Regions from separate parts of the Paenibacillus sp. 23TSA30-6 genome, predicted to be linked through region 3. Evidence: a T-box and tRNA genes for the amino acid it is inferred to sense, from the RefSeq annotation. Region 3 holds a T-box; the other regions hold tRNA genes.
What was found. The T-box of region 3 lies ahead of leuS (leucine--tRNA ligase). A T-box ahead of a tRNA ligase gene usually reads a tRNA of that ligase, here a tRNA-Leu.
Positions count from the first base shown of each region.

Region 1: it encodes a tRNA-Leu, which carries the amino acid that the T-box ahead of leuS (leucine--tRNA ligase) is inferred to sense. The anticodon was not compared.
Region 2: it encodes a tRNA-Leu, which carries the amino acid that the T-box ahead of leuS (leucine--tRNA ligase) is inferred to sense. The anticodon was not compared.
Region 4: it encodes a tRNA-Leu, which carries the amino acid that the T-box ahead of leuS (leucine--tRNA ligase) is inferred to sense. The anticodon was not compared.

Region 1 covers NZ_SLTL01000001.1:319,968-322,174, forward strand. The annotation lists gene E0698_RS01665 (urease accessory UreF family protein) at 329-1,018, opposite strand; tRNA gene E0698_RS01670 (tRNA-Leu) at 1,282-1,364, shown strand; gene E0698_RS01675 (glutathione peroxidase) at 1,515-1,991, opposite strand; gene E0698_RS01680 (hypothetical protein) at 2,115-2,207, shown strand, end outside.
Region 2 covers NZ_SLTL01000007.1:219,254-221,460, forward strand. The annotation lists gene E0698_RS08925 (winged helix-turn-helix transcriptional regulator) at 1-248, opposite strand, end outside; gene E0698_RS08930 (NAD(P)H-dependent oxidoreductase) at 449-973, shown strand; tRNA gene E0698_RS08935 (tRNA-Leu) at 1,118-1,201, opposite strand; gene E0698_RS08940 (GNAT family N-acetyltransferase) at 1,619-2,062, shown strand; gene E0698_RS08945 (GNAT family N-acetyltransferase) at 2,160-2,207, opposite strand, start outside.
Region 3 covers NZ_SLTL01000010.1:204,588-206,794, forward strand. The annotation lists gene E0698_RS12070 (class I SAM-dependent DNA methyltransferase) at 1-366, shown strand, start outside; gene E0698_RS12075 (tautomerase family protein) at 452-838, opposite strand; T-box leader at 1,014-1,271, shown strand; gene leuS (leucine--tRNA ligase) at 1,333-2,207, shown strand, end outside.
Region 4 covers NZ_SLTL01000007.1:128,448-130,654, reverse strand. The annotation lists gene E0698_RS08495 (carboxymuconolactone decarboxylase family protein) at 1-309, shown strand, start outside; gene E0698_RS08490 (hypothetical protein) at 449-988, opposite strand; tRNA gene E0698_RS08485 (tRNA-Leu) at 1,209-1,292, shown strand; gene shc (squalene--hopene cyclase) at 1,719-2,207, shown strand, end outside.

The DNA of each region.
Region 1 (2,207 bases), on a different contig from region 3:
TGCGGAATAATTGGTGTGTTATAATAATCATCAGTAAACATGTTAGAATTAACCATCTAAAACTATGATACACGTTTATACGTGTTTTTACAATCTAAAATACGTAATTGAGATAAATTTATTACTTATTTAAGTGATAAATGGTTTGAATAATCCATCCAGAGCCTGTAAATGTGAGAAATGTCAGTTGTAATCTGGATAAAAAAAGCACTCTGCCACTGAAAAAAGTGGTGGAAGTGCTTTTGGCGTTGTGCTGGAAGGGTGAAAACAGGCATCAGGGGGATGCTGGAGGCGTATAATGGGGACAGACGAAGGAATTAGTCGAATCTTACCCGCGCTGGTGGTTGCTGCTCATATAGGGTGGCTGCGTAATGTAGGAGTTGGACCAGTGTCTTTGCAGAAGGCGACGCTGAAATGCGGTTGGCTCAGTCTCAGGGGTGTTGAATTGTTTCCATGCGTCTAGAAGCTCGTTGGTCATTCGTTGAATAACAGGATTTTTTTCCTCATAAGGAGGATGGAGTAGTTTGGAAGCATCTTCGACACAGAAGGACACTGCTGCGGCAAGGTAGCCGTGAATGGTTTGCTCTACATCATTTCCAAGAGAAACGTTAATCCAGGTATGAACGGTTGCGAGTGTGCCAATCGCATTGTATTGGATAAGTATAGCTTCGAGCTGGTCGAATTCAAGCCAAGGGTACAAAGCCTTAGCGAGCTTGAGCAGGCGTTGGCCGGATAAGCGTGACTCTTTCATGTGCTGTAGGGAAGAACGCTGGGCGTGCAGCATTTTATCAATAAGAGCGATACGCCAACCATCATTTTGCTGAACAGCGATATAAAGGCTTTTGATAGCCATGCCATCGAGGGATGTGAATTGAGGATGCAGATCGGTGCGTGCATAGTGTTCCAGGTCTTGCAGACAGGTTAAACGACCATTTCGAAACAGCTCCTTTAGCCCGTAGGAACGAGTGAAGCCACCGACAGGCAGGGAAGGGTCCAACAGCAATGCGTAGTTCAGCAAACGATTGCCTTTTTGCAAAGCGGTTCGCCTCCTTAGAGTATAATTTTATGTTATATTAAGTGACTTTAAAAATCGGATTAAGAAAAATTTTAGTGATATTATGTAATATATATTTACACTCAAGATGCTTGTATGTCAAATTAAATATTTTAATAGCTTTTATATGTTAGATTATATGACTTTAAAAATAATTATTGTATTTATGTTTACAAATAGAATACAAGGGAGTATAATAAATCTGTTGCCTCAAAACATTAGAATTTGCGGTCGTGGTGGAATGGCAGACACGCTATCTTGAGGGGGTAGTGGGCGTACGCCCGTGGAGGTTCGAGTCCTCTCGACCGCATTACATGCAAGACACAGTTAAAAAAGCATCCTGACACGTTTTTGGCGTGAAGGGATGCTTTTTTTTGTTATATCCCTTTTTTCCTAGCCACAGGAGCAGCCGCCTGGTTCGGCTGCTTGTGAACAGTGATGAAGTGGCTTGTAAGCTTTGCTACAAGAGCTTCTCTATATCCCCCGCCAGTTTATCCGGAGTTGTCTGTGGGGCGTAGCGCTTAAATACGTTACCTTCGCGTGTAATTAAAAATTTAGTAAAATTCCATTTGATCGCTTTGGAGCCTAGTACGCCCGGAGCTGTCCGGGTGAGGTAGCGGAATAAAGGGTGTGCCTGATCGCCATTGACATCTGTTTTGGCAAACATCGGGAACGTAACTCCATAGTTAATCTGGCAAAACTCCGAAATGTCCTCGCTGGAACCCGGCTCTTGCTTGGCAAACTGGTTGCTGGGGAAGCCCAGGATTTCAAGCCCCTGCTCATGGTACTGGTCATATAGCTCTTGTAGCGCCTTGTATTGAGGGGTTAGCCCGCATTTGCTGGCTGTATTCACGATAAGCAGAACTTTTCCTTCGTATGTGGACAACGGAATCTCTTTCCCTTGCAGGGTTTGTGCATCATATTCATAAACGGTCATGGTATCTCTCCTATTTACTATTTTACAATTAAATTGTAAGCAATTTAACGAGGGGTTGCAAGTCTATAATAGATGTATTGCACTGTCTGAAACTGTAAAATCGTATTTTGTTTAAAACGGCAAATGGCACTGCAAATGGGGCGAATTGCGGTGTTTCTCATCGTAAAAACAGGCTCAATCGGCGTTTATCAGGTGCATACAGCAGTTTTTCTTCCT
Region 2 (2,207 bases), on a different contig from region 3:
ATTCCATATTCCGTTATATAATACTCCACTTTTGGAGGCATTTGATTATACACATGCCTTCCTATAATACCATCCTTTTCAAGTTCACGAAGTTGCTGTATAAGAACCTTTTGAGAAATGCCTGGAATACTACGCTGTAATTCACTTGTCCTTTTTCTACCAGACATTAATAAACATATGATTAATGATTTCCATTTACCTCCGATGATCTCAAGTGTTGCTTCTATGCCTAAATTATATTGTTTCATAGTACCACCTCTTCAACGCTAAAAATAACAAAGTTTATCTAATTATTTTTATAATCGCATATCTTCACTCTAAGTCCAATGCACACTTTCAAGTAACTATATTACTTTATTGTGTGTATTTACTTTTTTTGAAGCGTACAGAATAATAATATAAGTATCTACAAAAAGCAAAATATGTTACGCAAGAAAGGTGATTTATTATGAAAACTCTTGTGATTTTAGCTCATCCGAATATTGAAGATTCTAGAGTAAATAAAAGATGGAAACAAGAATTACTTCAATATACCCATGAAATTACAATTCATGAGATTTATAAAGAGTATCCAAACTGGAGCATTGATGTCTTGAAAGAGCAAAAGTTACTTGAAGCATACAACAATGTAATATTTCAATTCCCTTTATATTGGTATAGTTACCCGCCTTTATTAAAAAAATGGATGGATGATGTCTTTACTCATGGATGGGCTTATGGTTCAAAAGGTAATAAGCTAAAAGGAAAGAAGCTAGGGATAGCAGTGTCCATTGGCGATAAAAAAGAAAATTATTTACCTACTGGTTCCGTTACGTTTACTGTAGATGAAGTTATAACACCTTTTAAAGCCAGCGCAGTACATGTTGGTGCAATATCATTACCCTATTTCGCTGTCTTTGGAGCCTCATTTCAAGCGAGCGATGAAGAAATTGATCAGAGTGTAAAAGACTATATTAAATATATATTCCAGTAAATAGAATGATTATTTATTTCTGATAACATGGCCATAAATGCCGTTCACCAAGAGATGAGCAACACACGGAGCTTCTTGACCATATGAAAACAGGCTCTTGGTGGCATCCAGCCAATCCAAGAACCTGTAATTGTTAGGGTAAGATGCGGTCGAGAGGACTCGAACCTCCACGGGGGTTAGCCCACACGGACCTGAACCGTGCGCGTCTGCCAATTCCGCCACGACCGCATAATATGTAATCATGCCGATGTTTATCTATGTAACAAAGCCATAAAAAATGTCCAGTACATATAATCACCGTAGTTAAGATTATATCGCCCATAGAGAATAAAAGCAAGCCATTTTTATATTGTATTTTCTATATATAATTCCCGAAAACATACGAAAATAACTGGATATATCATACCATATATGGTAAGATGAACGCATCAGGAAAGGAGGTGCGTCAACATTAGTAATCAGATGTTGAACGTATCCCTTACCCAGTCCGCCATTCTCTAATTCTCAGAGATGACGGAGGCGCGGGATACGGATCAAAGCTTTAAATAAGCGCCACGGGTAAAAAGGCCGTCTACGGACGGTCTTTTTTATGTTAAACATCATACTATCGTAACCCAATTACATACTGGGAAAAGAGGTCACTCTATGTCTATTCGACCAGGGAAAGTGAAAGAGTTTAAAGAATTAACCTCTATATGGCTGGAAGCTTCCGTAGAGGCCCATCATTTTATTGATCCACAATATTGGACATCACAGGTTGGACAAATGGAGGACAAATACCTTCCTCTAGCTCAAAACTACGTTATTATACAAGACGATCACACAATAGGTGGCTTCGTTTCCATGATAGATGGATATTTGGCGGCCTTATTTATACGAGTAGGTTCCCAACGAAAAGGCTATGGCAAGTTACTACTAGAATGGGTTAAGAAGCAACATGAGCAGATCCAATTGAAAGTGTACCAGTCCAACACGAAGGCATTTAACTTTTATACCAAAAATAGCTTTATCATTCAAGAGGAATCCGTTGATCCAGAAACGCGTGAAAAGGAATTTGTAATGGTTTGGACAAGACACAGCCATCATTAAGTTACGCTGTCTCAATGAAACAAGGCTCTGCTCCCGTATGAATACGGCAAAAACAGAGCCTTTTACATTTTTATATACACTAATTAAATATGTTCTCTCATTTCAGCCCGTAAACCTCGGTATATAAAATTTGTCTAAATGGAGC
Region 3 (2,207 bases):
GCCGGTCTTAAGCCTGGCGGAACCTTTCTGTTCGATGTACATCATCCCCAGACGTTTGTGCGTTATGATGAAGAGCAGCCCTTTGTACTGGATGAGCGTTCCATTTCATATATCTGGACTTGTGCGTTGGATGCTCCACGCTGTGAAATTGAGCATCATCTCAGCATTTTTGCGAGAGCGGAAAATGAAGGGCGCGATGTATACCAGCGGTTCGAGGAAATTCATGTGCAACGTGCCTATGACCCGGACTGGATGAAAACGGAATTGTCCAAAGCCGGTTTTCGCGATGTGAAGGTATATGCGGACTTTGAATGGATAGAAGCAGTAGATGACGCGGCGAGATTATTTTATGTTGCTGTAAAATAGTGAACCTTCATCAAGCGAATATCGAAAAAGAAAGACGCTTTTCATGATGACATGAAGGGCGTCTTTTTGCATAAGAGCTTCGAAATTATATGTTTACTTTATAGTTCAGTTGAAGTTCATCACCCGGTACACCGCGAATGCCCCAATTCTGTTTCGGTGTCTCAAATATAGTAATTTCAAGATCCTGCGGGGCAATGCCTAAATCGTTAATTCTTTGGAATAGCAGTTGGATGAGGTGCTTTTTAGCCTCTGTCGTTCTGCCTTCAAACACACTAATTTCAATAATGGTGTATGCCTCCGAGCGATCGTGGGCAAATATGAAGTCTTCCTGATTCATAGGAAAAAAACGATGAAACCTTTTGTCGGGGGGATATTGGAACGCATCCACCACAGCGGAATGAATCACATCTGAAAGTTGCTCCTTGATCGGATTCAGGGCTTCTTTTATTCCGTAAATTTTAATTTGTGCCATATCTCAGCTCACCTTTCTCATCTCAACTCATCTCAATCTGGTTCGGAGCTATTATAAAACATTTGCCTCCCATGTGTCATGGAGCAAACGAATGAAGTTGGTGTTTAGCACCAGATGTAGTCCTTATTTGACTTTTTTCGCGGTTTTCAATATAATAGTGCCATTATTAACGGTTAAACAATCGCTGATGAGGAATAGTAGTTTTGTCTGGACATGTAGAGAGCCGGCGGATGGTGCAAGCCGGTTGACAGTGCAAAGTGAACTCGCCTCGGAGATATGCGGCCAACGCAGGAATGCCCTATACAGGTGCTTGTACCCTGTTATTAACCCGCATCGGATCACCTCCGTTATCAGGTGCAAAGGGAGTAGAAGGCGAAGAACGCTTTCTGCTAACTAGGGTGGTACCACGGGAATATAACCTCTCGTCCCTAGCGCTGACACGCTACGGGATGCAGAGGTTTTTTTGTTGCATACCGTTTGAGGAGGAAATGACAATGACAGACACACAGCCGAAGCACGGCTATCAACCGCAAAGTATTGAACCAAAATGGCAGAAATATTGGGATGAGAACAAAACGTTCCGTACCGGGGAAGAGCCGGGCAAACCGAAGTTTTATGCTTTGGATATGTTCCCGTACCCGTCTGGAGCTGGTCTGCATGTAGGCCACCCGGAAGGATATACGGCAACGGATATTGTTTCACGTTATAAAAGAATGCGCGGCTACAACGTACTGCATCCGATGGGTTGGGACGCCTTCGGTCTGCCTGCTGAACAGCATGCGCTGGATACGGGAGAGCATCCGCGTGAAATTACGGTGAAAAATGTAAATAACTTCCGCCGTCAAATTAAATCGCTAGGCTTTTCATACGACTGGGATCGTGAAATCAGCACGACTGACCCTGATTATTATAAATGGACACAATGGATTTTCATCCAGCTGTACAAGCGCGGCCTTGCTTATGTAGCTGAAGTACCTGTGAACTGGTGTCCTGCGTTGGGTACGGTGCTGGCTAATGAAGAGGTTATTGACGGGAAGAGTGAGCGTGGTGGTCATCCGGTCATTCGCAAACCCATGCGTCAATGGATGCTGAAAATTACGGAATATGCGGATCGTCTTCTGGATGATTTGGAGGAGCTGGATTGGTCCGAAAGCATTAAAGATATGCAGCGAAACTGGATCGGCAAGTCTACTGGAGCAGAGGTCCATTTTCCGATTGAGGGCCATGACAAGCAACTGACGGTATTTACAACCCGCCCGGATACGCTGTTCGGCGCAAGCTACTGTGTGCTGGCTCCTGAGCAGGAATTGGTGGATGTTATCACTACACCTGAGCAAAAGGATGCTGTAAATCAATACCGTGAGCAAGC
Region 4 (2,207 bases), on a different contig from region 3:
ATACATGCGTATAAGGATCAAATCAGTCATTTAGAAGATAAGCTGCCGGAGGTAGTTTATGCCTATCATCGTTTCACCGGAGAGTGCTTTCAAGCCGGGAGCTTAGACGAGAAAACCAAGCAACTGATTGCGCTCGGCATTGGCTTATTTGCCAACAACGAGGTTTGTACGTTTTATCATGTGGACGAGGCCCGGTCCAAAGGAGCCAGTGATCAGGAGATTATGGAGACCATTGCTGTAGCTGCAGCGGTAGGCGGAGGACACGCTCTTAGCCAAGGGGTTACACGTGTACAGAAGGCGCTGCAATAAAGCGAATTATTAGTGGGAATTCTTTATACACCGTTCATAGCGGGTAGGAATGGATAACGATAGCTGATGTTTATGTAAAGAAGCTTCCGAGCACGCTTGTGCCTGCGGAAGCTTCTTTCGTTTGCGGGCTGTGCGGGGATTATGCACTTCCGCTTGCGGCAGAAGCAGCAGGGCGAAGCGATTTACGCTTATAGGCCGAGGAGGATGTAACCAGACTTCGTTCAACAAACCGTAGGGGCTTGGAAGCTGAGCGGCTGTCTGGAAACTCGGAGCGATGTTTTTCGGGTAAAGGGGAGGCAGCTGTATGAGGCATAGAGGTTGAGAGCCCCAGATAAGCGCGCATTCGTTCATACATTTCTTTGCGGAATACAGGCATAGCCATACTGAACTGCTCTTTATTTCCTTTACTTATATAGGTGGCGTGAACGCCTGAGTGGTTTTGTTGTATGTCCAAAACACGAATATGACATTTATTAAATTCATGTTTTATTTCAGATAGTAAGATTCCGGTACGATCTACTCCTGCGTTAACCATTTCGACATAAAGATCAGGCGTTTTCAGCATACCGCTTTCTTCAAGAATAAGACTGTCCCGCTCAAATACCTTTTGAATAAAGGTAAGGAGCAGATAATTTTTCACAAGAGACAATTCATTCTGAGTAGTAACTGAAGAGATCATAACCATTCACCGCCTTAGGAAAATGTGATGATAATCCATATCTGACTGAACGAAAAGAACTAGCGTTCTCAGGAACTTATGTTCTTATTTTAGTGTATTATTCCTAATTTATCAAGAGGGAATAAAAATATATAGTGTTTGACTTCTTCTTATGAGCATGGTATGATCTATCTTGTCGCTAAGAAAGATTGATCTTTCGAGGACGAATGACAACATATATGCGGTCGTGGCGGAATTGGCAGACGCGCACGGTTCAGGTCCGTGTGGGCTAACCCCCGTGGAGGTTCGAGTCCTCTCGACCGCATCATCTTAAAAATGAACGCTCTTGAATTTCTCCTGTGGAAATTCAGGAGCTTTTTGCATATTCGGGTTATGTAAAGTGTACTCGTGACACCCAGATGTACCCCCTCATGAATGTTTGCTGCATTGGTGTAAGCGTCTAAATCGCCAAGTACGAGAATGACTGTAGATGCGGTCTTGATTTTGATTTGTTTCTGGCGACGGCCTTCAAAATCTGGCTGGACATTCTATAATAGCAAGGAGTATCATGACTGTTTCTGAAAAAGCCAACTTTATATCGCACCAACAAAAGAGTCTGTAGTCCTGAAATGGTATGGGGTCCTTTTTGGTGTTTAATGCTTAACCGTCAGACGACAGCAAGCGGCACATCATTTCCTCGTACCGGCGTTCATATAATGTACATCATGACGTTATATGGAGGTACAAGAGAATGGGCGATGCACGGAGCGCGGTCGATGAGGGGACAAGGAAGCTGAGGAACTTTTTTATGCGCCAGCAGCATCAAGACGGATCATGGCATTTTTGCTTTGAGAACGGGGTGACGATGGATGCTTATGTCATGATCCTCTTTCGGATATTGGATATACAGAATGAAGAGCTGATCCGGCGTCTGCATGATCGCATCCTTGCGGAGCAGCAGCCGGAAGGCTGTTGGCGTTGGTACCGGGACGAGCAAGAAGGTAATTTATCCGTTTCCATTGATGCCTATTATGCCCTGCTCTATTCCGGGTACAGTGAACCGACGGACGAGTCGATGGAGCGGGCCAAGCGCTACATCCAATCGCAAGGTGGACCTGGGAAATCGACCAGCATTCTGACAAAGGCGATTCTCGCTGCAACGGGGCAGCGCAAATGGCCAGCATCGATCTCGTTCATACCGCTGGAGATCATCCTTTTTCCTGCCTATATGCCAATTAAT